DNA from 2 places in the Mesorhizobium sp. M0816 genome. Region 2 is predicted to be linked to the other one. Evidence: predicted binding sites of a transcription regulator. Region 2 holds the regulator's gene; the other holds the start of a gene.
The links. The regulator PhoB, encoded in region 2, activates phosphate uptake and scavenging genes when phosphate is short. The targets are predictions, from matches to a motif close to TGTCATNNANCTGTCAT.

Region 1: NKI17_RS17955 (esterase-like activity of phytase family protein) is a predicted target of PhoB. The motif match lies at 4,410-4,426, and genes of this name have one in related genera.

What each region holds. Positions count from the first base shown of each region.
Region 1 is NZ_JAMYOT010000010.1:152,424-164,474, forward strand. It holds gene NKI17_RS17935 (ABC transporter permease) at 1-585, opposite strand, end outside; gene NKI17_RS17940 (sugar ABC transporter ATP-binding protein) at 602-2,134, opposite strand; gene NKI17_RS17945 (sugar ABC transporter substrate-binding protein) at 2,191-3,249, opposite strand; gene NKI17_RS17950 (TIM barrel protein) at 3,290-4,279, opposite strand; gene NKI17_RS17955 (esterase-like activity of phytase family protein) at 4,527-6,005, shown strand; gene NKI17_RS17960 (L,D-transpeptidase) at 6,152-6,940, opposite strand; gene NKI17_RS17965 (MATE family efflux transporter) at 7,138-8,610, shown strand; gene NKI17_RS17970 (MFS transporter) at 8,620-9,828, opposite strand; gene NKI17_RS17975 (TMEM175 family protein) at 10,011-10,586, shown strand; gene NKI17_RS17980 (hypothetical protein) at 10,594-10,875, opposite strand; gene NKI17_RS17985 (SDR family NAD(P)-dependent oxidoreductase) at 11,006-11,878, shown strand; gene NKI17_RS17990 (low affinity iron permease family protein) at 11,948-12,051, opposite strand, start outside.
Region 2 is NZ_JAMYOT010000008.1:40,183-52,233, forward strand. It holds gene NKI17_RS14115 (ROK family protein) at 31-1,275, shown strand; gene phoB (phosphate regulon transcriptional regulator PhoB) at 1,285-1,974, opposite strand; gene phoU (phosphate signaling complex protein PhoU) at 1,991-2,698, opposite strand; gene pstB (phosphate ABC transporter ATP-binding protein PstB) at 2,731-3,534, opposite strand; gene pstA (phosphate ABC transporter permease PstA) at 3,531-4,382, opposite strand; gene pstC (phosphate ABC transporter permease subunit PstC) at 4,386-5,375, opposite strand; gene pstS (phosphate ABC transporter substrate-binding protein PstS) at 5,435-6,496, opposite strand; gene NKI17_RS14150 (hypothetical protein) at 7,148-7,501, shown strand; gene NKI17_RS14155 (DUF2865 domain-containing protein) at 7,585-8,556, opposite strand; gene NKI17_RS14160 (hypothetical protein) at 8,891-9,106, shown strand; gene tolA (cell envelope integrity protein TolA) at 9,141-9,545, opposite strand; gene NKI17_RS14170 (glutathione S-transferase family protein) at 9,910-10,773, opposite strand; gene NKI17_RS14175 (VOC family protein) at 10,801-11,382, opposite strand; gene NKI17_RS14180 (SRPBCC family protein) at 11,801-12,051, opposite strand, start outside.

The sequences.
Region 1 (12,051 bases), on a different contig from region 2:
CGGCGTCTTCTTGAGGATGATCCAGGCAATCAGCGCGACCACGGCCACGATGATGACCGCCAACGGCAATCCGAACAGCGAGCCATTGAAGATGGCACGAAAGCCGGCAGGCAGGCCGAGCACCGGATTGCCGCCGGTATAGATCAGCGCCAGCGCCCGGGAGGTGCTGAGCGTTCCCAGCGTGACGATGAAGGGCTGCAGCCCGACATAGGCGACCAGCACGCCGTTGAGCAGTCCGCAGGCAAGGCCGATGGCGAAGCCGGCGGCGATGGCCAGCGGAAACGGCACACCGGCAACCAGCATCGAGGCCGAGATGACCGCCGAAAGGGCTGCCGTCGGCCCGACGGACAGGTCGATGCCGCCCGAGATGATGACCAGCGTCATGCCCAACGCCAGGCAGGCATTGATGCTCGACTGCTGCAGGATGTTGATCAGGTTACGCTCGGCAAAAAAGCCGGGGACCAGCGCCCCGAAGACGGCAAGGATCACCACCAGGCCGATCAGCGTGCCGGCGTCGCGCACGGAAAACCGGTGCAGGAAATCTGCCCTTGGGCGCGCTGCTGTGTGTTGGGTTATATCGGTCATCCGCTGGTCCTGTCCGTTATGCACCGGCCCGATGGCCTTGCGCCTTGCCGGCCTCAATCTCCGTTTGGGGTATGGCGTGCGCGGCGATCGCGTGTTCGCTGAGACTTGCGCGGCCCAGTTCGGCGGCGACCGTGCCGTCGCGCATGACCAGCACGCGATCGGCGAGCCGGATCACCTCGGGGAGTTCGGACGACACGACGATTACCGAATGGCCTTCGCCGGCGAGTTCCTCGATCAGGTGGTAGATCTCCGCCTTGGCGCCGACATCGATGCCGCGCGTCGGCTCGTCGAACAGAAGGATCCGCGTTCCCGCCGCCAGCCAGCGGCCGATGATCGCCTTCTGCTGGTTGCCGCCGCTGAACAGGCGGATCGGCCGGTCGAGCAGGAACGGCCTGAGATTGACTCGCTTCATCTTCTCGGCTGTCACGCGCTTCAGCCGGCGATGGTCGATGAGGACGCGCGGCGCGAACACGCCCATCGAGGCCAGCGCCATGTTGCTGGAGATCGACCGCAACGGCACGATGCCTTCGCGCTTGCGCTCCTCCGGCACCAGGCCGATGCCGGCCGCGATCGCGTCGCGCGGACTGGAAAGCTTTACCGCCTTGCCGTCGATCTCTATTGCGCCTGATGAGGCCCGGTCGGCGCCGGCCAGCAGCCGCAGCAGTTCGGTGCGGCCGGACCCGACCAGGCCGGCAATGCCCAACACCTCGCCGCGATGCAGGTCGAACGAAACGTCACAGACCTTGGTTGCCGAGGCGAGGCCACGCACGCTCAGCCTGATCTCGGGGGAAGCATGCGAGCGGTGTTGTTCCTGGGCAAGCTCGCGGCCGACCATCATCGAAACGACGGCCTTTTCCGACATCTGCGCGAGATCGACGGTTTCGACCACAACGCCGTCGCGCATGACAGTGGCGCGCTCGCAGATGCCGAACACCTCGTCCAGCTTGTGCGAGACATAAACGACGGCGACACCGTCGCGTGCCAGACCGGCAATGACTTCCGCCAGCCGTTCGAACTCGCTCGGCGTGAGGCTCGACGTCGGCTCGTCCATCGCCACGATCCTGGCGCGGTCGAGCAGCGCCCGGGCAATCTCGACGATCTGCCGCTGCGCCACCTTCAGCGAGCCAAGCGGGGCTGCCGGATCGATGGTCGGGTCGATGGCGGCCAGGGCTTCCGCAGCGCGGCTTTCCTGCTCGCGCCGTGCGACGAAGACGCCGCCGCGCGTCAACGGATGGCCGAGAAACATGTTCTGGGCGACGCTGAGGCGTGGCACCTGCTGTAATTCCTGATGGATCATCGCCACGCCGGCGGCGCGCGCCGCGACCGGGTTGTTCAGCGTCACCGGTTTGCCGTCGATCAGCACGCTTCCCGCCGTCGGCCGGTAGACGCCTGACAGGATGCGCAGCAGCGTCGATTTGCCGGCGCCGTTTTCACCGAGCAGGCCATGGATCTCGCCGGCGCCGACCGAAAAGGACACATCGCTCAGCGCCCGCACGGCCGGAAACACCTTGGAAATGCCCTCGAATTGCAGCCGGGAGATGACTGACATTGCTTCGGTTCTCCAGGCAAGGTGCCGACCCAAGGCCGGCACCCGCCGGCCCTGCTCTACTGGCCCGCTGCCGCGTCCTCGAGCAGCGCCTTGCGCACGGCGTCGCCGGCGCCGGAGTAGCGGTCGGCATTGTCCTTGGTGATCAGCGCCTGCGGCGTGGCGACGACGCGCGGCAGCTTCTGCCCGGCCACCAGTCGCAGCGCCGATTCCAGCGCCACCTCGCCGGTCAGCACCGGGAACGAATCGACGGTGCCGGTCAGCTCGCCGGCGCGGATCGAGGCGTAGGCGTCGGAAATCCCGTCGGTGCCGAACACGGCGACCTTGTCCTTTAGGCCGGCGGCCTTGACCGCTTCGACGATGCCCAGCGCCATGCCGTCATTGTTGGCATAGAAGCCGATCAGATCGGGGTGCTGCTGCAGGATGTTGGTGGCCGCGTCGTAGGAGGTCTGGCGATCCCAGTCACCGGGGACGCTGGCGACGACGTCGAACTTGCCGGCTTCGGTGATGGTGGTCTTGAAGCCGTCGGTGCGCTGGACGGCGGCGTAGACGCCGGCCTGGCCTTCGACGATGGCGACCTTGCCGCCATCCGGCCGGTTCTTGATGAACCATTTGGCGACGCGCACGCCGTTGTCGCGCTGGACATTGCCGACATAGTGCTCGGCCTGCGGGATGACCGCGTCGTTGACGTTGACCACCGGCACATTGGCTGCCTTGGCCTGTTCCATGATCGGCTGCAGGTTGGAGTCGGTCTGCGGCGAAACGAGCAGCACGTTGTAGCCTTGCGTGACCAGGCCTTCGGCGATGGTGAGCTGGCCGAGCTGGTCGCCCTCGCTCTGCGCCGCCTGGTAGACCACGGGCACGCCGGTGCGGTCGCCGAACGACTTGTAGCCCTCTCCCAGCGAGCGCCAGTATTCATTGGTCAGCGTCTTGGAGACCGCACCCGCCTTGGTACCCTCGGGCAGCTTGGGGAAGGCCCCGAACTTGGCCTCGAGCTGCGACCAGTCGATGCGATCCTTCTCGGTGTCGGAATTGAGCGGCGCGAGGTCTGCGGAAAACACCGAGCCGATGGACAGCGCCATCAGGCCAGCGGTAGCGGTGGCAAGCAGAAATTTCATGGTCCTTCCTCCCTTGTTGAACGGAATATGCGGCCGGGCCTCAGCTGTCCGGGCCGAGCATGGCTTCCTGGATAATGGCTTGCGACGCGATCGCGTCCTGACGGTCGACGGCGGCTGACATGCGGTTGTCCCCGTCCAGCCGATCGACGACGCGCAGCATGCGCTTGACAGTCGCGATGTTGACTTCGCATTCGTGGACCGGGTCGAGCCCGGTCATATCGGGAAACGTGTCGAAGTAGATGGCGCCGGCGTAGCCGTCGCGGCGGATCTGGCGCAGCAGCTCGATCGTCTGCAGCGTATGCACGGCCCCGACCATCAAGCCGTCGTCGCGCTTGGCATAGCCATCGTTGAGGTGCACGCCGAGCAGCTTGCTGTGCCGTGCCACGAGCGCAGCGGCGAAAGCCGGCTGCTCGTCGGCGTAGAGCACATGGGCGAAATCGAGCGTCACGCCGAGATTGGGCAGGCCGATCTCGCGGATCGCCAGCAACGTCGTCGCCGCATCGGGCATCAGGCTGTAGGAGCGCGGCTCGTTGGGTTTGTATTCAAGGCTGATCTGGCAATCGGGGTCATGCGCCGAAACTTCACGAATTCCATCGATTTCGTGTTGCCAGAGCGTCACATAATCGGCCTGGAAAGCATAATCGAAGCCATCCTGCCCGAGCCACAGCGTCATCAGGCTGGCGCCAGCCTCGCGCGCGGCGTCGATCCCGGCCTTGGTCATGTCGATGGCCTCGCGGCGAACGGCCGGATCCGGATTGGTGAAGGCGCCGAGCTTGAAGGCCGGGTTGGAGTAGTAGCGCATGGCGAAACCATTGATGGAAAGCCCGAGATCGCCGAGTTTGCGCGCCATTTCCGCAGGATTTTCATCGACATGGTCGGGAAAGTTGAGGTCGAGATCGGTCAACTCTGCAACCTTCGCCGCACGTGCCGCCATTTGCAGCATGGACGGTTTGCCGACAAGATCGGGCCACTCGGCCTGTGGCCGCGAGGCAAAGGAATTGAGGCGGGTGGCGAAACGGCAGACTGTCATCGGTGACCTTTCATCGTCATGACTTCACATAAAAACGATCATTTGTAAAGTTGCTAATTGTGTTCTCGGCGGCGGCGGATTCGCCATGCCCAGCCAGTTGCCACCACGCTGGGACAAGCAAGCGCGGCACTGTCACGCAAGTATCATGTTCGCGTCCTAGATCGCTTCTCCGAAGGCTTTCGCGGCATCCTCGATGCGACGCGGCGCTTTTCGGGCCCCGGCAGCTTTGTCTCAAAAGAGGATATCCATGAAAAACCTGCACCGAACCGCGTCCCTCGCCGTCGCGCTGGCGATGTTCACCGCCTTGACGCCGGCCTTGGCTGAAAACGCCGCGACCGTCGGCGGCGTCAGCTTCGTCAACAAGGGCCTGGTCGGTGTCGGCCGCATCCCGGCCAGCCAGAAGGACAAGTTCGGCGAGACGTTTGGCTCGGGCTCGGGCATGTCGATCGACGCTGCCGGCTGGACGCATGGCGCCGATGGCTATAAGGGCTCGTTATGGCTGCTGCCGGATCGCGGCTACAATGTCGTCGGCACCACCGATTACCGTCCGCGCCTCAACACGATCGCCATCGAGTTCGCCCCGATCGCGCCGGGTGCGGCACCGGCCACCGGCCAGGAACAATCGGGCCTCAAGGCGACGCTTGCCGACACCATGCTTTTGACCGACGACAAGGGTACCGACGCAACCGGCCTCGATCCGCTCAACGGCGTGCGTGCCGCGACAGACGACATGCCGATCCTGCCCGAAGCCAACGGCAAGCTCGCGCTCGATAACGAAGCGATCGCGCGGCTGCCCGACGGCACGCTGTTCATCTCGGACGAATACGGTCCGAACATCTACCGCTTCTCCGCCGATGGGCGTCTGATGTCGGCAACGCAGCCGCCGGCGGCGCTTGTCCCGATGCGTCACGGGACGCCAAACTTTGCTTCCAACAATCCGGGACCTGGTGCGGCAGACCCCGATCCGAAGGATCCCGAAACTGGCCGCCAGAACAACCAGGGCCTCGAAGGCATGGCGCTGACGCCCGACGGCAAGTTCCTGATCGCCGTGCTGCAGTCGGCACCCAGACAAGATGGCGGCGATTCCGCCTCGACGCGCCAGAACACGCGCGCGCTGGTCTACGATGCCTCGGATCCCGGCCAGCTCAAGCTCGCGCATGAATATGTCGTGCCGCTGCCGGTGTTCACCGATGCCAAGGGCAAAACCAAGATCGCCGCGCAGAGTGAAATCGTGGCGCTGTCGGACAAGACCTTCCTGATGCTGGCGCGCGACAGCGGCAACGGCCAGGGGCTGAAGGGCGACACCTCGCTCCATCGCGAGATCAGCGTCGTCGATGTGTCGGCGGCAACCGATATCGCCGGCACAGAGTTCGACAAAGACAAGCCGCTGGCGCCCAAGGGTGAACTCGATCCATCGGTGACGCCGGCCAAGCTGACGCCGTTCATCGACATCAACGACAAGAGCGAGCTCGGCCGCTTCGGGTTGCACAATGGCGCGCCGAACGACCGCAACAACCTTTCGGAGAAATGGGAGGCGATGTCGGTGGTGAGCGTCTTCGATCCAAAGCTGCCCGACGACTATTTCCTGTTCGTCGCCAATGACAATGACTTCCTCACGCAGGACGGCTTCCAGGTCGGCGCGGCCTACAAGGCCGAGGATGGCGCCGATGTCGACACCATGTTCCTGGTCTATCAGGTCACGCTCCCAAGCCTCGCCAAGAAGTAGCGGCACCCATACAGGCGGACGCGCCGAACGCGTCCGCCTGAGCTGGCGCGATTGAGCGGTCGTGCCCTTCAGTTGCGGCTCGCCCGCGCAAGGACGGTGTCCTGGTGCGTTGCAAAACCTGCGACTGACGATCCAGTCGAAGGCACTTACCTCAACATCTCCGCGTCCTTTGGCACGCCGGCATCGATCGGCTCGGCCGTCCTGTTCGACACGGCGGCGATCTTCCCGGCGGCCGACAGGTTCGGGCGCACGAAGACCGGCGCGACGCCGTCGACGCGGCTGTAGAGGTCGATAATGTCCTGATTCATGAAGCGCACACAGCCGGACGAAGCGTTCTTCCCAATGGAATCCCACTCCGGTGTGCCGTGCAGCCGATACATCGTGTCCTTGCCGTCGCGGAAGAGATACAGCGCGCGGGCGCCAAGCGGGCTCTGCGGGCCGGGCGGCATGCCGTCCTTGTATTTCGCCAGTTCCGGCCGGCGTTGGATCATTTCCGGCGGCGGCGTCCAGACCGGCCACTTCTTCCTCGCCTGAACCACGGCGCTGCCGGTCCATCCGAAACCGGCCTTGCCGAGGCTGACGCCATAGCGAATTGCCTTGCCGCCGCCGCGCACCAGATAGAGGAAGTGCTCGGAGATATCGACGACGATCGTGCCTGGTTTTTCTCCGGTCGGATCGGACACGATTTGGCGAACGAATTTCGGATCGATCTTGGCTACCGGGATTGCCGGCAGTTGATAGCCCTCATCGACGCGCGCGGCATACATGCTTGCGGCATCGCCGAAAGCCGGATCGCTTGGCGCCGCGGTCACCGGCGGCGCTGCCACGTCCGTCGTGGTGCACGCCGAAAGAGCCACGGAGGCCGCGCCCAGAGCGGATGCACCAAGAAACGCGCGCCGGTTCAGGCGCTCAAAAAACAACGGAATATCGGACATGAGCCCCCCGGCTTGCCCTGAGATCCAGGAAATGCGGTCCCACGCGTCCGTGATCAATATCCGATTCCGGAAGCTTTGAGAACATGCTTAGATCAAGGCACGCCAGGCGGAATTTGCAGCGCCGCATCGACCCGTTCCGTTAAATCGGCAATCATTGCGGACCGGACTCAAGACAAGCCTTCGCCGAGTTGCCTGCCATGGATGACAACATGCCCGCGCGCCGGCGGACCGGCGACCTCACCAGTGGGCCTATCCCGCGCACCCTTCTACTGTTTGCCCTGCCGGTGCTCGGCTCCAATGTGCTGCAGTCGCTCAACGGCTCGATAAATGCCGTGTGGGTCGGCCGTTTCCTCGGTGAAGCGGCGCTGACCGCCACGTCCAATGCCAACCTTGTGCTGTTTCTCATCCTCGGCACCGTCTTCGGCATCGGCATGGCGGCGACCATCCTGGTCGCGCAATCCGTCGGCGCCCGCGATCTGCCCGAAGCCCGGCGCATCGTCGGCACCAGCGCCACCTTCTTCTTCCTCGTCTCGGTGGTGTTCGCGGTCTGCGGCTGGATCTGGGTCGATGCGATCCTCGATGCGCTCGGCACGCCGGCCGATGCGTTGCCGCTGGCGCGCTCCTATCTGCGCATCATCTTCCTCGCCGTGCCGATGATGAACCTGCTGTCCTTCGTCATGACGGTGCTGCGCGGCGCCGGCGATTCGCGCACGCCTTTCCTGTTCATGGCGCTGGCCGTCGTGCTCGACGTCGTTTTGAACCCGTTGCTCATCCTCGGCATCGGCCCGTTCCCCGAACTCGGCATCGCCGGCTCGGCCACCTCGACGCTGATCGGCCAGACGGTAAGCGTGGTTGCCATCCTGATCGTGCTTTATGCGCGCAAGCACCCGCTGCGGCTGGCCGGCGCTAATCTCGCTCTGCTGCGGCCGGACCCGGCGCTGCTGCGCATTGTCGTCTTCAAGGGCGTGCCGATGGGCCTGCAGATGATCGTCGTTTCGGCTGCGGCGCTGACGGTGATGGGCATGGTCAACTCGTACGGCTCGCAGGTTGCAGCTGCCTACGGCATAGCCGCACAGCTCTGGACCTATATCCAAATGCCGGCGCTCGCCATCGGCGCCGCGGTGTCGTCCATGGCGGCGCAAAATGTCGGCGCCGGGCGCTGGGACCGGATTGGACGCATCGCCACCTCCGGCGTCGGCTTCAACCTTGTGCTCACCGGCATGCTCGTCGCGCTGCTGTTCGTATTCGATCGCGCGGTGCTCAGCCTCTTCCTTGGCAGCGACAGTGCAGCAATCGAGATCGCCACTCACATCAACAAGATCGCATCGTGGTCCTTCATCCTGTTCGGCATCACCATCGTGCTCTTCGCCACCGTGCGTGCCACCGGCGCGGTGATGCCGCCGCTGATCATCCTGGTGATCTCGGTGCTGCTGGTGCGCACCAGCTTCGCCTATTTCTTCCGAAGCGTGATCGGCGAGGAAGCTCTGTGGTGGAGCTTTCCGGCTGGCTCTATAACCTCGCTCGTGCTGGCCGCGGCCTATTATCGCTTCGGCCGCTGGCGCAGCCTGCACATGATCGAGAGCCGGCCGGCTGCCGGCGAACCGCCGGATACCGGCCTCGGCGTACCGCGCCAGCGCGCGCATCTTTCGCCCGAGACACCGAACGGCTGAAAGGTCGGCTCAGCGCGCGTATTTCGCGCCAAACCCGAGAGCGACCAGGGAAAAGACGACAATCATGCCGGCAAAGGCCAGGCTTGCCACGGTCGCACCTGCCACCGTCGACAGAACGCCGATGCCGATGACCGGCAGCGCGTTGCCGCAAAAACAGCAGATGAAGAAGGCCGAGACGACTTCGGCGCGCCGGTCCGCCGGCGCGATCTCGTTCACCACTTGCAAGCCGCCGCGATAGCCGAGCGCTGCCGCCACGCCGCACAAGGCGGTCCCGGCAATCATTATGGCCATCGAGGCGAAGACCTGCGCCGCAACAATCAGCGCGACGGTTGGGATCATCAGCGCGAGCGCCGCGAACATCGCGGCTCGGCTCGAAAGACGTGCTGTCGCTACAATGGTGGCGGCCGTCACGATTGCCAATTCAAAGAACAGAGCGCCGGCTTCGGCATGGTTGGTTACCTGCAGTTGCTGCGCCAAAATGCTCGGTGCGAGTGCTGCATAAAAGCCGACCAGCGCCATTGCGCCAAAGCCGGTCACCGCCGGCGCAACGAAACTTGCGCGGATGTCATCGGGCACGGAAAGCCGCGGTCGCATCGAAACGTCAGCCAGTTTCCCTGGCCGCGAAACGGTTTCCCGCGTGCGCCAGACCAGCAGGGTTACAGTCGCGAGCATCGCCAGGTAGACGACGAATGTCAGCCTGAGCGGCCAGGGCGCGTATTCGGCGAGCAACCCGGCCCCCAGCGCACCGAGGCCGAGGCCGAGAAAATTGGTGCTGGTGGCAATCGTCGCCGCCTGTGACTTGTCGTCGGTCGGGAGCAATTCGGCGAGCCAGGCGGTGCCGGTGCCCGCGCCGACGCCGATTCCCAGTCCGCTCAGAATTCGGGCGATGTCGAGCCAGGCGACATTTTCGGCGAACAGGAAAACCACCGCGCTGACGACGGCCACCGCTATCCCGGCCAATGCCATTGGACGGCGCCCGATGACATCGGACACACGCCCCAACATCAGCAGCGCCGCCAGATTGCCGATGACATAGACGGCGTAGACCAGCGTCAAAGTGATCTGCGAGAAGCCGAAGAGCTGCTTGTAGATGATGTAAAGCGGCGTCAGCGCCGTGCTGCCGGCGAAAAGAGCCGCAATCATGGCGGCCACGGCGGCCGCTGCAGCGCGGCCGCCGAGTTCGTAATCGCGCGTCATGACTTGAGCGTGAGCGGTCATTTTTCGACCTTTGATAGCGTGATATTCGGGACCTGACACTCTAACGCCGTTTTCGCGTCAGCCGTTCCCCTCCCCCTTCTTGCTCCTGACAACTTGGCTTGCTCCTGACAACTTGGGCAGCTTTTGCCGATAGCGCCGAGTGATATCCTCTTCTAACGTCAGAGGATTGTCAGGGGAGATTCATGGGCAAGGGACGAGTCGAGGCATTCACCGATGGCGTGGTCGCCATCATCATCACCATCATGGTGCTGGAATTGAAGGTGCCGCATGGCGAGGATTTTTCCGCGCTGGCACCACTCTGGCCGATCTTCCTCAGCTATGTGCTGTCCTTCATCAATGTCGGCATCTACTGGAACAATTTGCACAACATGTTCCATACCGTGCAGCGGGTCGACGGCCGCGTGCTGTGGGCGAACCTCAACCTGCTGTTCTGGCTATCGCTGATGCCGGCGACGACAGCCTTCATGGGTGAGAACCATTTCGCGCCGGTGCCGGTTGCCGTCTATGGCGTCGACCTGGCGCTCTGCGCCATCGGCTTCAACATCCTCACCATGGCCCTGCATCGACTGCACGGCAACGAGACTCTCTTCGCCAGGGCGTTGGGCAATGACCTCAAGGGAAAGATCTCGCTGGTCCTCTATCTTTCCGCCATCGCGCTGACCTTCGTCAATCACTGGATCGGTGTCTCGATCTATGTCCTGGTGGCGATGATCTGGTTCGTGCCGGACAGGCGCTTCGAGCGGCTGATCGAGAAATAGGCCCCGTCTAGCCTCGCATTGCTTTCAGCTTTTCCGCTACCGAAGCGGCAAGGTCGGCGTAGCGCTCCTCCAGCCGCTCGGCCGCCTTGATCACTGAAAAATCATGGCCGAATTTTTCCAGCGCCATGCGCAGCTTTTCGACGAATTCGGCCTGTTTTTCGAGCGCCGAAAACAGCGTCATAACTTGCGCTTCGCTGATGTCGGGATTGGCGAGCATTTGTGGCACCTCGCGGCTCATCTGGTCGCCGGTGGCGGTCTGTTCTTTCAGGATCTCGATCCAGTCGGTCAATCGTCAGGTCTCCTTTTTCGATATCAGCATGCGCAGCGCCCGCCGATGCGGTCAACCCGAAGATGCCGGTACCGGCTTGCGCGAGCCTCTTTCCGCGCTAAGTTCGCCGCGGCCAGAACAGGAGAAAATCATGACCACCGACGCCGAGATCCAGACCGCCCTGCCCGCACTTGCCTCCGGCAATGTCGCCGTCATCACCGGCGCGGCCAGCGGCATCGGCCTTGCCGCGGCCAAACGGCTGGCGGCGATGGGCATGAACATCGTGTTGGTCGATATTGGCGGCGCACGCCTCGATGAGGCCCGACGCGCCGTCGCCGCCATCGCCGGCGACAGCGCCGTACTTGCCGTCGCCACCGATGTCTCGAAGGCCGACGAACTCGACCGGCTGGCCGAAAGGACATTCGGCGCCTTCGGCGACGTATCGCTGCTGATGAACAATGCCGGCGTCGGCAACAATCCCGGCAAGCCGTGGGAGAACCGCGACGCCTGGAAACGGCTGCTGGATATCAATTTCTGGGGCGTCGTCCATGGCGTCGAGGCCTTTGCGCCGCGCATGCTGGCGGCGGGAAAGCCGGGCCTGATCGTCAACACCGGCTCCAAGCAAGGCATCACCACGCCGCCCGGCAACCTCGCCTACAACGTTTCCAAGGCGGGCGTGAAGACCTATACCGAAGGCCTGGCGCACGCGCTGCGCAACGAGCCGGGCGCCAGTGTCGCGGCGCATCTGCTTATCCCCGGGTTCACTTTTACCGGCCTGACCGAAGGTGCGACCGAAAAGCCGGCCGGCGCCTGGACCGGCGAGCAGGTCATCGACTTCATGCTGGCCTCGCTACTGCGTGGCGATTTCTACATCCTGTGTCCCGATAACGAGGCGACCCGGTCCATGGACGAAAAGCGCATGGGCTGGGCGATTGGCGACCTCATCGAGAACCGCCCTGCCCTGTCGCGCTGGCACCCGGACTACAAAGATGCTTTCGCGGCATTCATGACACGCACCGCATGATCCCGAACCGAAGATCACCGTAGCAAAGAATCGGATCCGATCTTCGCAGGTATGCGCCGGACCTTTATATCACGCCGCCGCGTGCTTCTTCGTGTTCCGCTTCTTCGCCATGGCTTTCTCGGCTGCCAACTCGGCAAGCTTCTGATCATGCCGCTTCGCTGCCTGTTCGCATT
Region 2 (12,051 bases):
GGCCGCGGCAACCGGGAGGAAAGCAAAACAATGTCGGTCGGAATCCGCCATGACGATTTGCGCCGGCGCAACCGGGCGATGGTGATCTCGGCGGTGCGCCGGGCCGGCCAGCCATCGCGTACTGAGATCGCAGCTACCACCGGCCTCAGTCATTCGACCATATCGGCGATCTCTTCCGACCTGATACGGGAAGGCATCCTCGCCGAGAGCAAGGCAAGTGAGCCCGTTTCGTTGAAACGCGGTCGTCCGCAGGTCGGCCTCGCCCTCAACCCGGAAGCGGCGGCGGTGCTGACCGTGGTGTTGTCGCTGAATTTCCTGTCGGCCGCCATTATCGACTATACGGGACAGGTGGTCGCCGAGGAACAGCGCCGGCTGGACACGCTGACCATGCCGCGCGACGAGCTGATCCGTGAATGCATGGCCATCGTCCGGCGCCGGCTGCAGGATCCAGACCTTGACGTCCGCAGTGTCGCCCGCATCGCCCTGGCGATTCAGGGCATTACCGACTCCCCTGCACGCGCCATGCTGTGGTCGCCGATCACGCCGCAGACCGACATCGCCTTTGCCGACATGCTGGAGGACGAATTCGGCATCCCGGCAACGGTGGAGAACGACTGCAACATGATGGCGGTGGCTTTGCGCTGGCGCAATCCGGATCGCTATCGCGACGACTTCATCGCCATCCTGCTTTCGCATGGCATCGGCATGGGGCTGGTGCTGAAGGGCGAACTGTTCACCGGGACGCATTCCTCGGGCGGCGAATTTGGCCACATGATCCATCGTCCGGGCGGCGCGCTCTGCCGTTGCGGGCGGCGCGGCTGCATCGAGGCCTATGCCGGCAACTACGCCATCTGGCGCAACGCCAGGCAGATGAGCGAAGACAGCGAGCCGGTCGCCGACGTCAGCGACGCCGACATGCGAGCACTGGCGGCCCGGGCGCGCGAGAAAGATGGGCCGGAACGCGAGGCCTACCGCAAGGCCGGCGAAGCGCTGGGTTTCGGTCTCGGCTCGCTGTTCGCGCTGATCGATCCGGCACCGGTCGCGATGGTCGGCGCCAGTGCCGCCGCCTTCGATCTGATCGAGCCGGCCATGCGGAAGGCAATCGCCCAGACCGCCGGCGGCCAGCATTCAGGCTCGATCTCCTTCGATACAGAGCCGAACGAATTGCCACTGATCCGCGAAGGCTGCGCGATGCGGGCGTTAAGCTTCGTCGACCAGGAGATTTTCGCGCCGGGCGCGCAAATGAGGCCCAGCGTCAGAAAGAACGTAGCCTGACCAGGCGGGTCAATCTTCCCTGATCGCATAGCCGGCACCGCGGATGGTGCGGATGACATCCGGCATCCGGCCGTTGTTGACGGCTTTGCGCAGCCGCCCGACATGCACGTCGACGGTGCGTTCGTCGATGTAGATTGTCTCGCCCCAGACATTATCGAGTAACTGGCTGCGCGAGAAGACACGGCCCGGATGCCGCATCATGAACTCGAGCAGCCGGAATTCGGTCGGCCCGAGCCTGATTTCGCTCTTCTTGCGATAGACCCTGTGCGATTCGCGATCGAGCACGATGTCGCCTACCTTCAGCACGCTGGACAGCACTTCCGGCTTGGCGCGCCGCAGCAGCGCCTTGACCCTGGCCATGAATTCCGGTGTCGAAAACGGTTTGACCAGATAGTCGTCGGCGCCGGTCGAAAGACCGCGCACCCGGTCGCTCTCCTCGCCGCGCGCGGTCAGCATGATGATCGGCAGCCGCTCGGTTTCGGGGCGCACCCGCAACCGACGACAGAGCTCGATGCCGGAAACCGCTGGTATCATCCAGTCGAGCACCAAAAGGTCGGGCACATTCTCCTGCAAACGGATCTCGGCTTCGTCGCCGCGTGTCACCACCTCGACCTGGTAGCCTTCGGATTCGAGATTGTAGCGGAGCAGCACACCCAACGGCTCCTCGTCCTCCACCACCATTATGCGTGGTGCGATCATCGGCTGGGCACCCCCATCATGTCACCGGTGCGGACATTGTCGTTTCGTCCTGCTTCGGACGATTGACCGGCAATTGCTCGCCGGTCAGCACATAATACGCATTTTCGGCGATGTTGGTGACATGGTCGCCGATCCGCTCCAGATTCTTGGCGCAGAACAGCAGGTGCGTGCAAGCGGTGATGTTGCGCGGATCTTCCATCATGTAGGTCAAGAGCTCGCGGAACACGGACGTGTATTTGACGTCGATGCGCTCGTCGGCGGCACGCAGCTTGGCCAACGCGGCCGCATCGCCTGCAGCATATTCCTCGATGACACCCTGCACCTGGATGAGAACCAGCTGCGCCATCGCGTCGATGGAATGCGACAGGTCCCGCGGCGTGGCGCTGAGGCCGACCGCACTCACGCGCTTGGCGATATTCTTGGCAAGATCGCCGATGCGTTCGAGGTCGCCCGCCATGCGGATCGCTCCGACCACATGGCGAAGATCGTGGGCCATCGGCTGGCGTTTGGCGATCAGGGTTATGGCGCGGTCGTCCAGTTCGCGTTGACGCGCATCCATGATGGCGTCGTCGGAAACGACGCGTTGCGCCAGCACGTTGTCGGAATTCAACAGGGCCTTGGTCGCCCCGCCGACCATCGAACCGGCGAGGTCGGCCATGTCGCGGATCAGCTTGCTGATCTGCTCGAGATCCTCGTCGAAAGAAGCGACTGTGTGTTCGCCCATGGTCCTGTCCTCATATGCATGATCGGAACGGCTCAGCCGAAGCGGCCAGTGATGTAGTCCTGCGTGCGCTTCTCGCGGGGCGACGTGAAGATCTTCTCGGTCCGGTCGAACTCGACCAGTTCACCCAGATACATGAAGGCGGTCTGGCGCGACACGCGCGCCGCCTGCTGCATGTTGTGGGTGACGATGACGATCGTGTAGTCGGCTTGCAATTCGTCGATCAGTTCCTCGATCTTGGCAGTCGACAGCGGGTCGAGGGCCGAAGCCGGTTCGTCGAGCAGAATGACTTCCGGCTTCACGGCCACGGTGCGGGCGATACAGAGCCGCTGCTGCTGGCCGCCAGATAGGCTCAAGCCGCTGGCGTTGAGCTTGTCCTTGACCTCGCTCCACAGCGCGGCGCGCTTCAACGCCTGTTCGACGCGGCCGTCCATCTCGGACTTGCCGAGGTTCTCGTAGAGCCTGACGCCGAAGGCGATGTTCTCGTAGATCGACATCGGGAACGGCGTCGGCTTCTGGAACACCATGCCGATCTTGGTCCTGAGGAGGTTGAGATCCTGCGACCGGTCGAGAATGTTCTTGCCGTCGAGCAGCACCTGGCCCTCGGCCATCTGTTTTGGGTAGAGCTCATAGATGCGGTTGAACACACGCAGCAGCGTCGATTTCCCGCAGCCCGAAGGGCCGATGAAGGCCGTGACACTGCGCTCAGGCAGCGACAGGCTGATGTCCTTCAGCGCCTTGCTCTGGCCGTAGTAGAAGTTGAGATTCTTGACCTCGATCTTCGTCTTCTCGGCGACCGTTTCGGCCATCGTCATGTCTGGGGACAACATCTGTGTCATCTGTCCTCTCTGCGTCCGGTAAGGCTGCGGGCGAGGATGCTCAAGCCCAGAACCGTCAGGGTGATTATGAGTGCGCCGGTCCACGCCAGTTGCTGCCATTCCTCGTAAGGGCTGAGAGCGAACTGGAAGATGGTCACCGGCAGGCTGGCCATCGGCGCGTTGATATTGCTGCTCCAGAACTGGTTGTTGAGCGCGGTGAAGAGCAGCGGCGCCGTCTCGCCGGAAATGCGTGCTATCGCCAGCAATATGCCGGTGACGATGCCGGACAATGCGGCGCGGTAGGCGACCGAACGGATCACCACCCAGCGTGGCGCGCCGATCGCGGCACCGGCTTCACGCAACGCGTTCGGCACCAGGTTGAGCATGTCTTCAGTGGTGCGCACGACCACCGGAATGACCAGGATGGCAAGCGCAACGGCGCCGGCAATGGCCGAGAAATGTCCCATTGGCCGCACCATCAGCTCATAGACAAACAAGCCGATGATGATCGACGGCGCCGACAACAGGATGTCGTTGATGAAGCGGACGACGGTGGTGATGCGCGAAAAGCGTCCATACTCGGCCATGTAGGTTCCCGCCAGCACGCCGATCGGCGTGCCGACGACAACGGCGATGATCGTCATCAGCAGGCTGCCCGCGATGGCATTGAGCAGGCCGCCGGCCTCGCCCGGTGGTGGCGTCATCTCGGTGAAGACCGCGAGCGAAAGCCCGGCTGTGCCCTTATAGACCAGTGCGCCGAGAATGAGCGCCAGCCAGGCAAGCCCGATGCCGGCGGCGACGACGCAAAGCGCCATCATCACCGAATTCCTGGCTTTGCGGCGGCTGTGGAGCGATGAGGATGTCGACATCGGTCAGGCTCCCGTACGGGCATCGATCCGCATCAGCATATAGCGGGCGGCGGCAAGGATCAGGAAGGTGATGGCGAAGAGGATCAGGCCGAGCGCCACCAGCGAGGAGGTGTAGAGGTCGCCGTCGGCCTCGGTGAATTCATTGGCGATGGTCGCCGAGATCGTCGTGCCCGGTGCGAACAGGGAGGCACTGATGCGATGCGCGTTGCCGATGACGAAGGTCACTGCCATGGTTTCGCCGAGTGCCCGGCCGAGGCCAAGCATGACGCCGCCCATGATGCCGATGCGGGTATAGGGAATGACCACGCGCCGGGTCACTTCCCAGGTCGTGCAACCGATGCCGTAGGCCGATTCCTTCAGCACCGCCGGCACCGTATCGAAGACGTCTTTGGTGATCGAGGTGATGAAGGGCAGCACCATGATGGCAAGGATCAGCGCCGAGGTCAGAAGGCCGATGCCGTAAGGAGGGCCAGCGAAAAGGCTGGATAGTCCCGGCACGCCGTGGAAGACGTTGATGATGAAGGGCTGTATCGCCGTCTGCAGGAACGGCGCGAACACGAACAGGCCCCAGATGCCGTAGATGATCGAAGGAATGCCGGCCAACAGCTCGACCGCTATGCCGATCGGGCGCCTGAGCGGGCGCGGGCAGAGCTCGGTGAGAAAGACTGCAATGCCGATGCCGATCGGAACCGCGATCAGTATGGCGATGGCCGCCGTGACCAGGGTGCCGTAGATCGGCGCCAGTGCGCCAAATTTTTCAGTGACCGGATTCCAGCTTTCAGTCGTCAGGAAGGAGAAACCGAAGGACGACAGCGCCTGCCACGAGCCGGCAAACAGCGAGATCGCGACACCGCCGAGGATGACCAGCACAAGAATTGCGGAAGCGCGGGTGAGTCCGCGGAATATGGCATCTGTGAGCGCGAAGCGCCGCACCGTAGCTTCCCTGGCCCGGGCTGCTGCAGATGATGGCATGGCATCGGAAGCGATGGTCATTGGGTCCTCGCGATTAAAGGCAACAGGGAGGGCGCCATCGACGCCCTCCCTGGAGGAGATTACATAGCCGAGTAGAGCGGCTTGCCGTCGTCGCCGACGACTTCCTTGGCCCACATGGCCTTGACGCTCTCAACCACCTTGTCGGGCATCGGAACGTAGTCTAGCTCGCCGGCCATCTCGTCGCCCTTGTCGTATGCCCAGGCGAAGAATTTGAGCGCTTCGCCGGTGGTCGCGGCATCATCCGGCTTCTTGTAGAGCAGGATCCACGTTGCCGCCGTCATTGGCCAGGACTCGGCGCCCGGCTCGTTGGCGAGGATGACGCCATAGCCCGGCTGCGAGCTCCAGTCGGCATTGGCCGCTGCCGCCGAGAACGCCGCCGCGGCGGGCTCGACCTTCTTGCCGTCCTTGTTGATCATATCGGTGTGGGTGAGCTTGTTCTGCTTGGCGTAGGCATATTCGACATAACCGATCGCGCCGCCGGTCTGGGAGACGTTGTTGGCAACGCCCTCATTGCCCTTGGCGCCGATGCCGACCGGCCATTCCACGGCCTTGTCGACGCCGACCTTTTCTTTCCAGTCCGCGCTGACGTCGCCGAGGTAATAGGTGAAGTTGAACGTCGTGCCCGAACCATCGGAACGGTGAACGACCGCGATCGCCTGCGAAGGCAGCTTGACGTCGGGATTAAGCTTCTTGATCGCTTCGTCATCCCAGCTCGTGATCTTGCCGAGGAAGATGTCGGCCAGCGTCGGGCCGTCGAGAACCAACTCGCCCGGCTTGATGCCTTCGAGATTGACGACGGGAACGATGCCGCCCATCACCATCGGGAACTGAGCCAGTCCGGTCGCTTCAAGCTCGTCGCCCTTGAGCGGCGCATCCGAAGCGCCGAAGGTAACGGTCTTGGCTTTGATCTGCTTGATGCCGCCGCCGGAACCGATCGACTGGTAGTTAAGGCCAACGCCGGTGTCTTTCTTGTAGGTGTCGGCCCACTTCGCATAGATCGGGTAGGGGAAGGTGGCGCCGGCGCCGGAGATGTCCGCGGCGAGCGCGGCGGACAGGGTGAGGGTGGTCGTCGCCGCAGCCATTGCAATCGCAACGGCCGCCGAGCGGATGAAATGTCTCATGTGGCCTGCTCCTGTTCGGAATATGGTCTCTCGGCGCCATTCCTCCGGCGCCCGCTGAGGCCAATAGTCCCCGATTATTACAGTCGCATGACAGTTTCATGTCGCTCCGGTAACGTCGCCCAGCCGGAGTAAGAAGGAGCGGCCGCGGGCTTTGTCGGAATGGCCGCGGTTTGCCGCTGGAATCAGCAGCTTGCGTGAATTCCGGCCGGCATCGTCTGCTCGGCGATCGTAGCCACCGGCTGTAAAAGAAAAAAGCCGGACGGGAGCGCGTTGCATGCAGCCAGAACGTGTCATGGCCGCGCCATCGCCGAAACAGGTCCGTTGGGGTAAATCTGACACTGTTTCTTGCCGGCGGTCGCTGCTCCCGCCCGTAACTGGAGGAGCGGAACTTCGAATATCCCATTGTCGCCACTGAGCGCGGCTTTGGTATGGTGCGATCGCACCATGGCCTTACGCTGGAAGCGTTGACGAATCGCAAGGTTCTAACTCGCGCTGGACCTCCATCCGCGCCCGACCCGGCGCTCGATCTTCGAGCACCGCCTTCGACTGGAAGTGCGACGACTCTACTTCACGGTATCTACTCCCTTCGCCCTATTCCGCCGGTTGTCGGTTAGGCCGAAGCAGCGTTATAAGCTTGCAGGGGTATTGCTGATGTCTCGACGGATTCTGCCTGTCTTCCTGTGCCTGGCGCTGCCTCTGGGAAGCGGCTGCGCGCGCAGCTATGACGGCACCGTCATCATTCCCAAGCCGCTCGATGTTCGCCGTTTCTGGGACAGGCCTTCGCCGCAGGCGCAAGCCGAACAGTCGCAACTGGAGACCGACGTCTTTCCAGTGGCGCCGCAAACGCCGAAAAGGCCGGCGGTGCGCAGGAGCGCGGCTTCCGTTGCAGCGCCTCGGGGGAGGATCACCAACAACCCGCCCATGCTGTCGCCGGAGCCGACGAAGCCGCTAACTTGCAAGAATGTCAGCGAGCCCGGCAAACGGGCCCGCATGGTCTGCGAATAACCAGCCGACGTCGGTCGATGCGCACGGCTCCAGGCCTTGAAGCGGCTATCCGGCCAGCCGTCTCGGAACATCGCCCGCCCTGGTCAGTCCGCCGGGAAGAAGGCCGGCCCGACCACTCTCACCGGCCTCGCGCCGATCGCTCTTTCGATCGACTGATGCTGGGCAGCTCCCTGCACTTCGGCAGCCTGCGTTTTTGCCTCTGCCGGAGCGGCACCGGCGGTTTCGATCCCGGATTCAGGAATTTCCGCGACGATGCCAAAATCCGGCTTTGACGTCGGCAACGGTATGATGGCGTTGGTCATGTTGGCCGGTGTCACGGTTCGTGCCCTGAGCTCGGCGACGCGCCGGTAATAGCGCTTGACGTCGCAGGCCTTGAAGTTCGAGTCGTCGCGGTACCGGAACGCGGCAGGTAGCTCCACATAGGGTTTTCCCGACTCGAGCGCGACCATCTCCTCGGTCTCGCGAGTGGCGTCGCTCAGCGTATAGAGGTCGACGCCGGCATCGTCGCAGATGTAGCGACACTGATCGACCGTTTCCTTCAGATCGTCGCTCTTGGCGAACTGCGATTTTGGCGCGGGGAAGAAATATCCGTCCGACAAGCGAACGCAAAACAGCATCCGATTGCCGCCAATTGTTGTGCCTGCGGACTGGGCCTTGGGTGCCGTGCGTTGCTGCGCCGGCTGTTTCTTGGCAGCGGGGGCGGCGCAGCCCAGCGCAACAAACCTGGCCTTCAATCCGGACGTGTCCCTGCTCGAATTCGACAGTCTGGCGATCTGCCGTTGCACCTCCGCCTTGCTGCTGACCAGGTCGGCGCAGGGATTGAAGAAGAAGCCGGCCGTTTTCGCCGTGCATCTGCGTTGTCTCTCAAGCTTTTGAATCGCGGCGAGTTGCCGACGCAGTTGGGCAAGCTCGGGGCTGGTCCCGCCGCTGCGCCCCGCCGAAAGCAATTGGCTCCTGATGGCACCGCAGCTATCCGCGTAGGAGAAGGATGTGCCGAGCGCAACGGCTATTGCCGACACCAGCATCAGAATCGTGAGGGGCCAGAAGCGTGTCATTGGAACGACCATTATCCTTGTTGCACCGAGAACAGGATTTCTTTTGTCGACTATGGATAAGTACTAGCTAAATCAGTTTTTCCTAATTGAAGTAGATCAAACCGCCACCAGAGACTTTAGCTATAGTGTATTAGATCCACTCGTGTAAATTCAATATTACATTTTTATTTCAAGATTGAGACGAACCAGCAGCAACGCCGGCGGACGCCCGCCACGGCGAAGTTTGATGCGCGCGGCGGGTTCGGCATCGCGATCAATCCGGCGTTACCGGCCGGCCGTTGCTGAAACCTTAGCCCTGGGATCGGCGTTGAGCGGCCAAAGGAGGAGACCGCAAATGTCGATCCACTTCACTGTCGCGGACCTGACCAGGAATCTGTTCCATTCACTTGGGTTGGACCATGAACGCGCACCGAGGCCACTCGACCACGAGCAGAGGCTTTTGCTGGAGTGCTATCTCGCCGGCCAGATACCGGAATCGGCCTGGAGCGACTATGTCTTCGAGGTGCCGGAACTGGCGCGACATGTCGAGGCGAGACGAAGGCGCCACTAGATCCCGAAAAGTGGAATCCGGTTTTTGGAAAAGATCAAGGCGAAGCCTTCACTCGCGGTGCAGCCTGTTCTTGTTTGGGCGAGTTGAATTGCAGAGTGAACACCTTGCCCGGGATGCCTTGAGCCAGCGCCGGTGAAAAGCTCAACGGCAGGCAATGGTCCACGGCCGCGACCGCCGCGTCGACAAAAGCTTGGCGCGTCTTCTCCTCGCCGGCGACGCGGATGGCGGTCGGCTTGGGCCGGCCGATCAGCGTGCCATCGCGCCTGAAGCTGAAGCTCAGGGTGACGGTGGAATTCCCGGCATTCGCCGGCGGGGTCCAGCACGCCTGGATGGCAGCCCCGACCTCGGGCATGGTGTTGAGCGTCGCTGCATTCGATTGACCGGCTGCACCCGCCAGCATGGCGCCTGCAATCACCATCATTCCAGCAATGCTTTTCATGACAGGGCCTCTGTCCTTGAACCGCCATCGAGGACGGGACTACTTCGATGGTAGGGCCGACATCGGCGATGACAAGATGCCGGCAACGCGCTTCATCAGCCATTCAGGCGTCGTGAAGCGCCGTCAGCCGCAAACTTCGGCAGGGCTGCAATAAGCAAAGGCCGGCGAGCAGCCGACCTTTGCTTTCCATCCGCGCCAGTACATCCGTGGTCGCAAGCTGGAGGTGGATACCAGTAGAAAGGGTTTCGGTTAACGAAACCTTAAGCTCCCCACATCGTGCAAACAGGGGAGAGTAAGAAAGAATTACCCCAGATCATTACCGGCTCCCGCAGAACGTGCGGACGATCGCCGGCCTGCACGTGCCTCAGGCGTTGGCCTGCGACCTCACATAGGCGATATAGCCGCGCACGTCGCCGGCCGGCTCGGCATAGGCCTTGCCGAGCTTCTTCTCGATCGCCGCCATATAGTCTTTTGCCCATTGGGGCAGCGCATAGTCGATGACGGCGAGGAATTCGAGCGTCGCCGCTAGGCGGATGTCGGCGATCGACGGGTTCTTGCCGCCGATGAACGGCTTGCCGTTCCTGAAGAAGCTGTGAAACACCTCCAGCGGCTCGGCTATCGCTTCTATAGCGGCCTTCTGGGCTTCCGACTTCTTGTCGGGGTGGGCGTCGCTGTGGCCGACCTCGCCGGCATATTGCGGGAAATTCAGTACAGGATATGTGGCGCGCGCCACATAGGGGTAGAGCGTGCCGATCAGGTAGAACATGGCGCTGTCGATCATTGCCCGCTTGGCCGGCGCCTTGGGATATAATTTCTCCAGCCCGTGCTTGTTGGCGAGATACTGCATGATGGCGCAGCTTTCCCACAAGACACCTCTCGGCAGGCCCTTGTCCTCGATCATCGGCGTAAGATGGGCCGGGTTTCGCGCCATATATTCGGGCGAGCGCGTGAGGCCCCAAACGTCGGTTTCGGAATGATCGAGCCCGGCGGCGCGTGCAAACACCCGAACGCTCATATTGTTGACGCTGGGCTTCAGCATGCTGAGCGTGAGCGCCGGCTTTTTCGCAGGCTTCGCCTTGGCCTTCGCGGGCTTTCTGCCGGAGACCTTCGTCGCCGGCCTTGCCACTTTCGCCGCTGACTTGGCGGCGGCTTTGGCCGCCGGCTTCGCTCCTGGTTTGGCTGCCTTGGCGGCGGGCTTTTTCGCACTCTTCGTTGCTGTCTTTGCCATTATGTCCTCCCTTTGTTTGGCGTGTCGTCAGTATGGATTTTTCGGTGCGCGATCCTCCGACAAGGTTGCGCGCAAGTGCTCGACAAGCGCCTGGATCGCATCGGCAAGGTGCACTTCGGCGATGTTGTAATCGCCGCGCGCGACGCGGATCTTGTGCGCCTGCATCAGCACGTCGGCATGGGTGAAGCCCGCGGGCGGCTCGAAACGATAGGAGGCGAGCTCGATCAGAAGGCCGAGCGGATCCTCGAAGTAAATCGAATCCATGAAACCGCGATCCTTGACGCCGCTGTGCTTGATTTCACGCTCGTTGAGCCGGGCGACCGCCTGCAAGAAGGTGACGCGCGACACCGCGAAAGCGATGTGATGGACGCAGCCAGTATCGGTTGGCGTGCGCCGCTTGACCGGCGTGCGGCTTTCGTCGGTGAAGACGGTGATCAGCCGGCCGTCGCCCGGATCGAAATAGAGATGGCTTTCGCTTGCCTTGTCGAGATTGGGCTGCTCGAAGATGAAAGGCATGCCAAGCACGCCCTCCCAGAAATCGATGGAAGTCTGGCGCCCGGCGCCGACCAGCGTGATGTGATGGACGCCTTGTGATTGCAGCTTCTGCATCTGACTCCTCCCGGCCACGCCGTCTTGCCGCCGAACGGAAGTTCGGATGCCCAGTCCCGCTTGGATCGGCGCCCGGCATGTGACCGCGCCCGGCCTCGCTCGCCTGCGCTCCGCATTCCGCATCCTGCAGGAGTGCGGCCGGAGCTTTGATGAACGGATGCTAATTCAATCCGAGGCGTTGCGCCAGAAGCGCTGAGTTTCAAGAACTCCACGCAGGCGCCAAGAGCGGCACCGGGATCGCGGATGCCTTCGCCGAGCTCGCTGAAACGATCCGTCGCCGGCAGCTGTAATGGTGCGGCGGCCCGCAGGTCGCTAGGTTTCCCGAGCGGCCGGTTTGGCGACGGCAGGTCAAAGGGGCCTCGTTGACGCATGCCGCGCCTGGTTCGGATTACGGGCATCCGCGGCCCTTAGATGAAAATCACATATTCTTCATCGGCACGTCGGGATCGACATGTCCCCCATCGGCAGTGATCTTCAGCCTTGAGAGGTAGTGCTCCCATCCCCTTCGGTGGCTGTCACGCTCCTTTGCGTTCGGCAGTCCGCTGTGCGTGAAGCGGATCAGTGTCCCCGCATCCCTCGCGATCAGGTCGATCTCGACATGACTGGAGCCGGGCGGCACGGTCTCGTTGTCTTCCCAGCCAAAACTGTAGGCAAGACGGTGGACCGGGA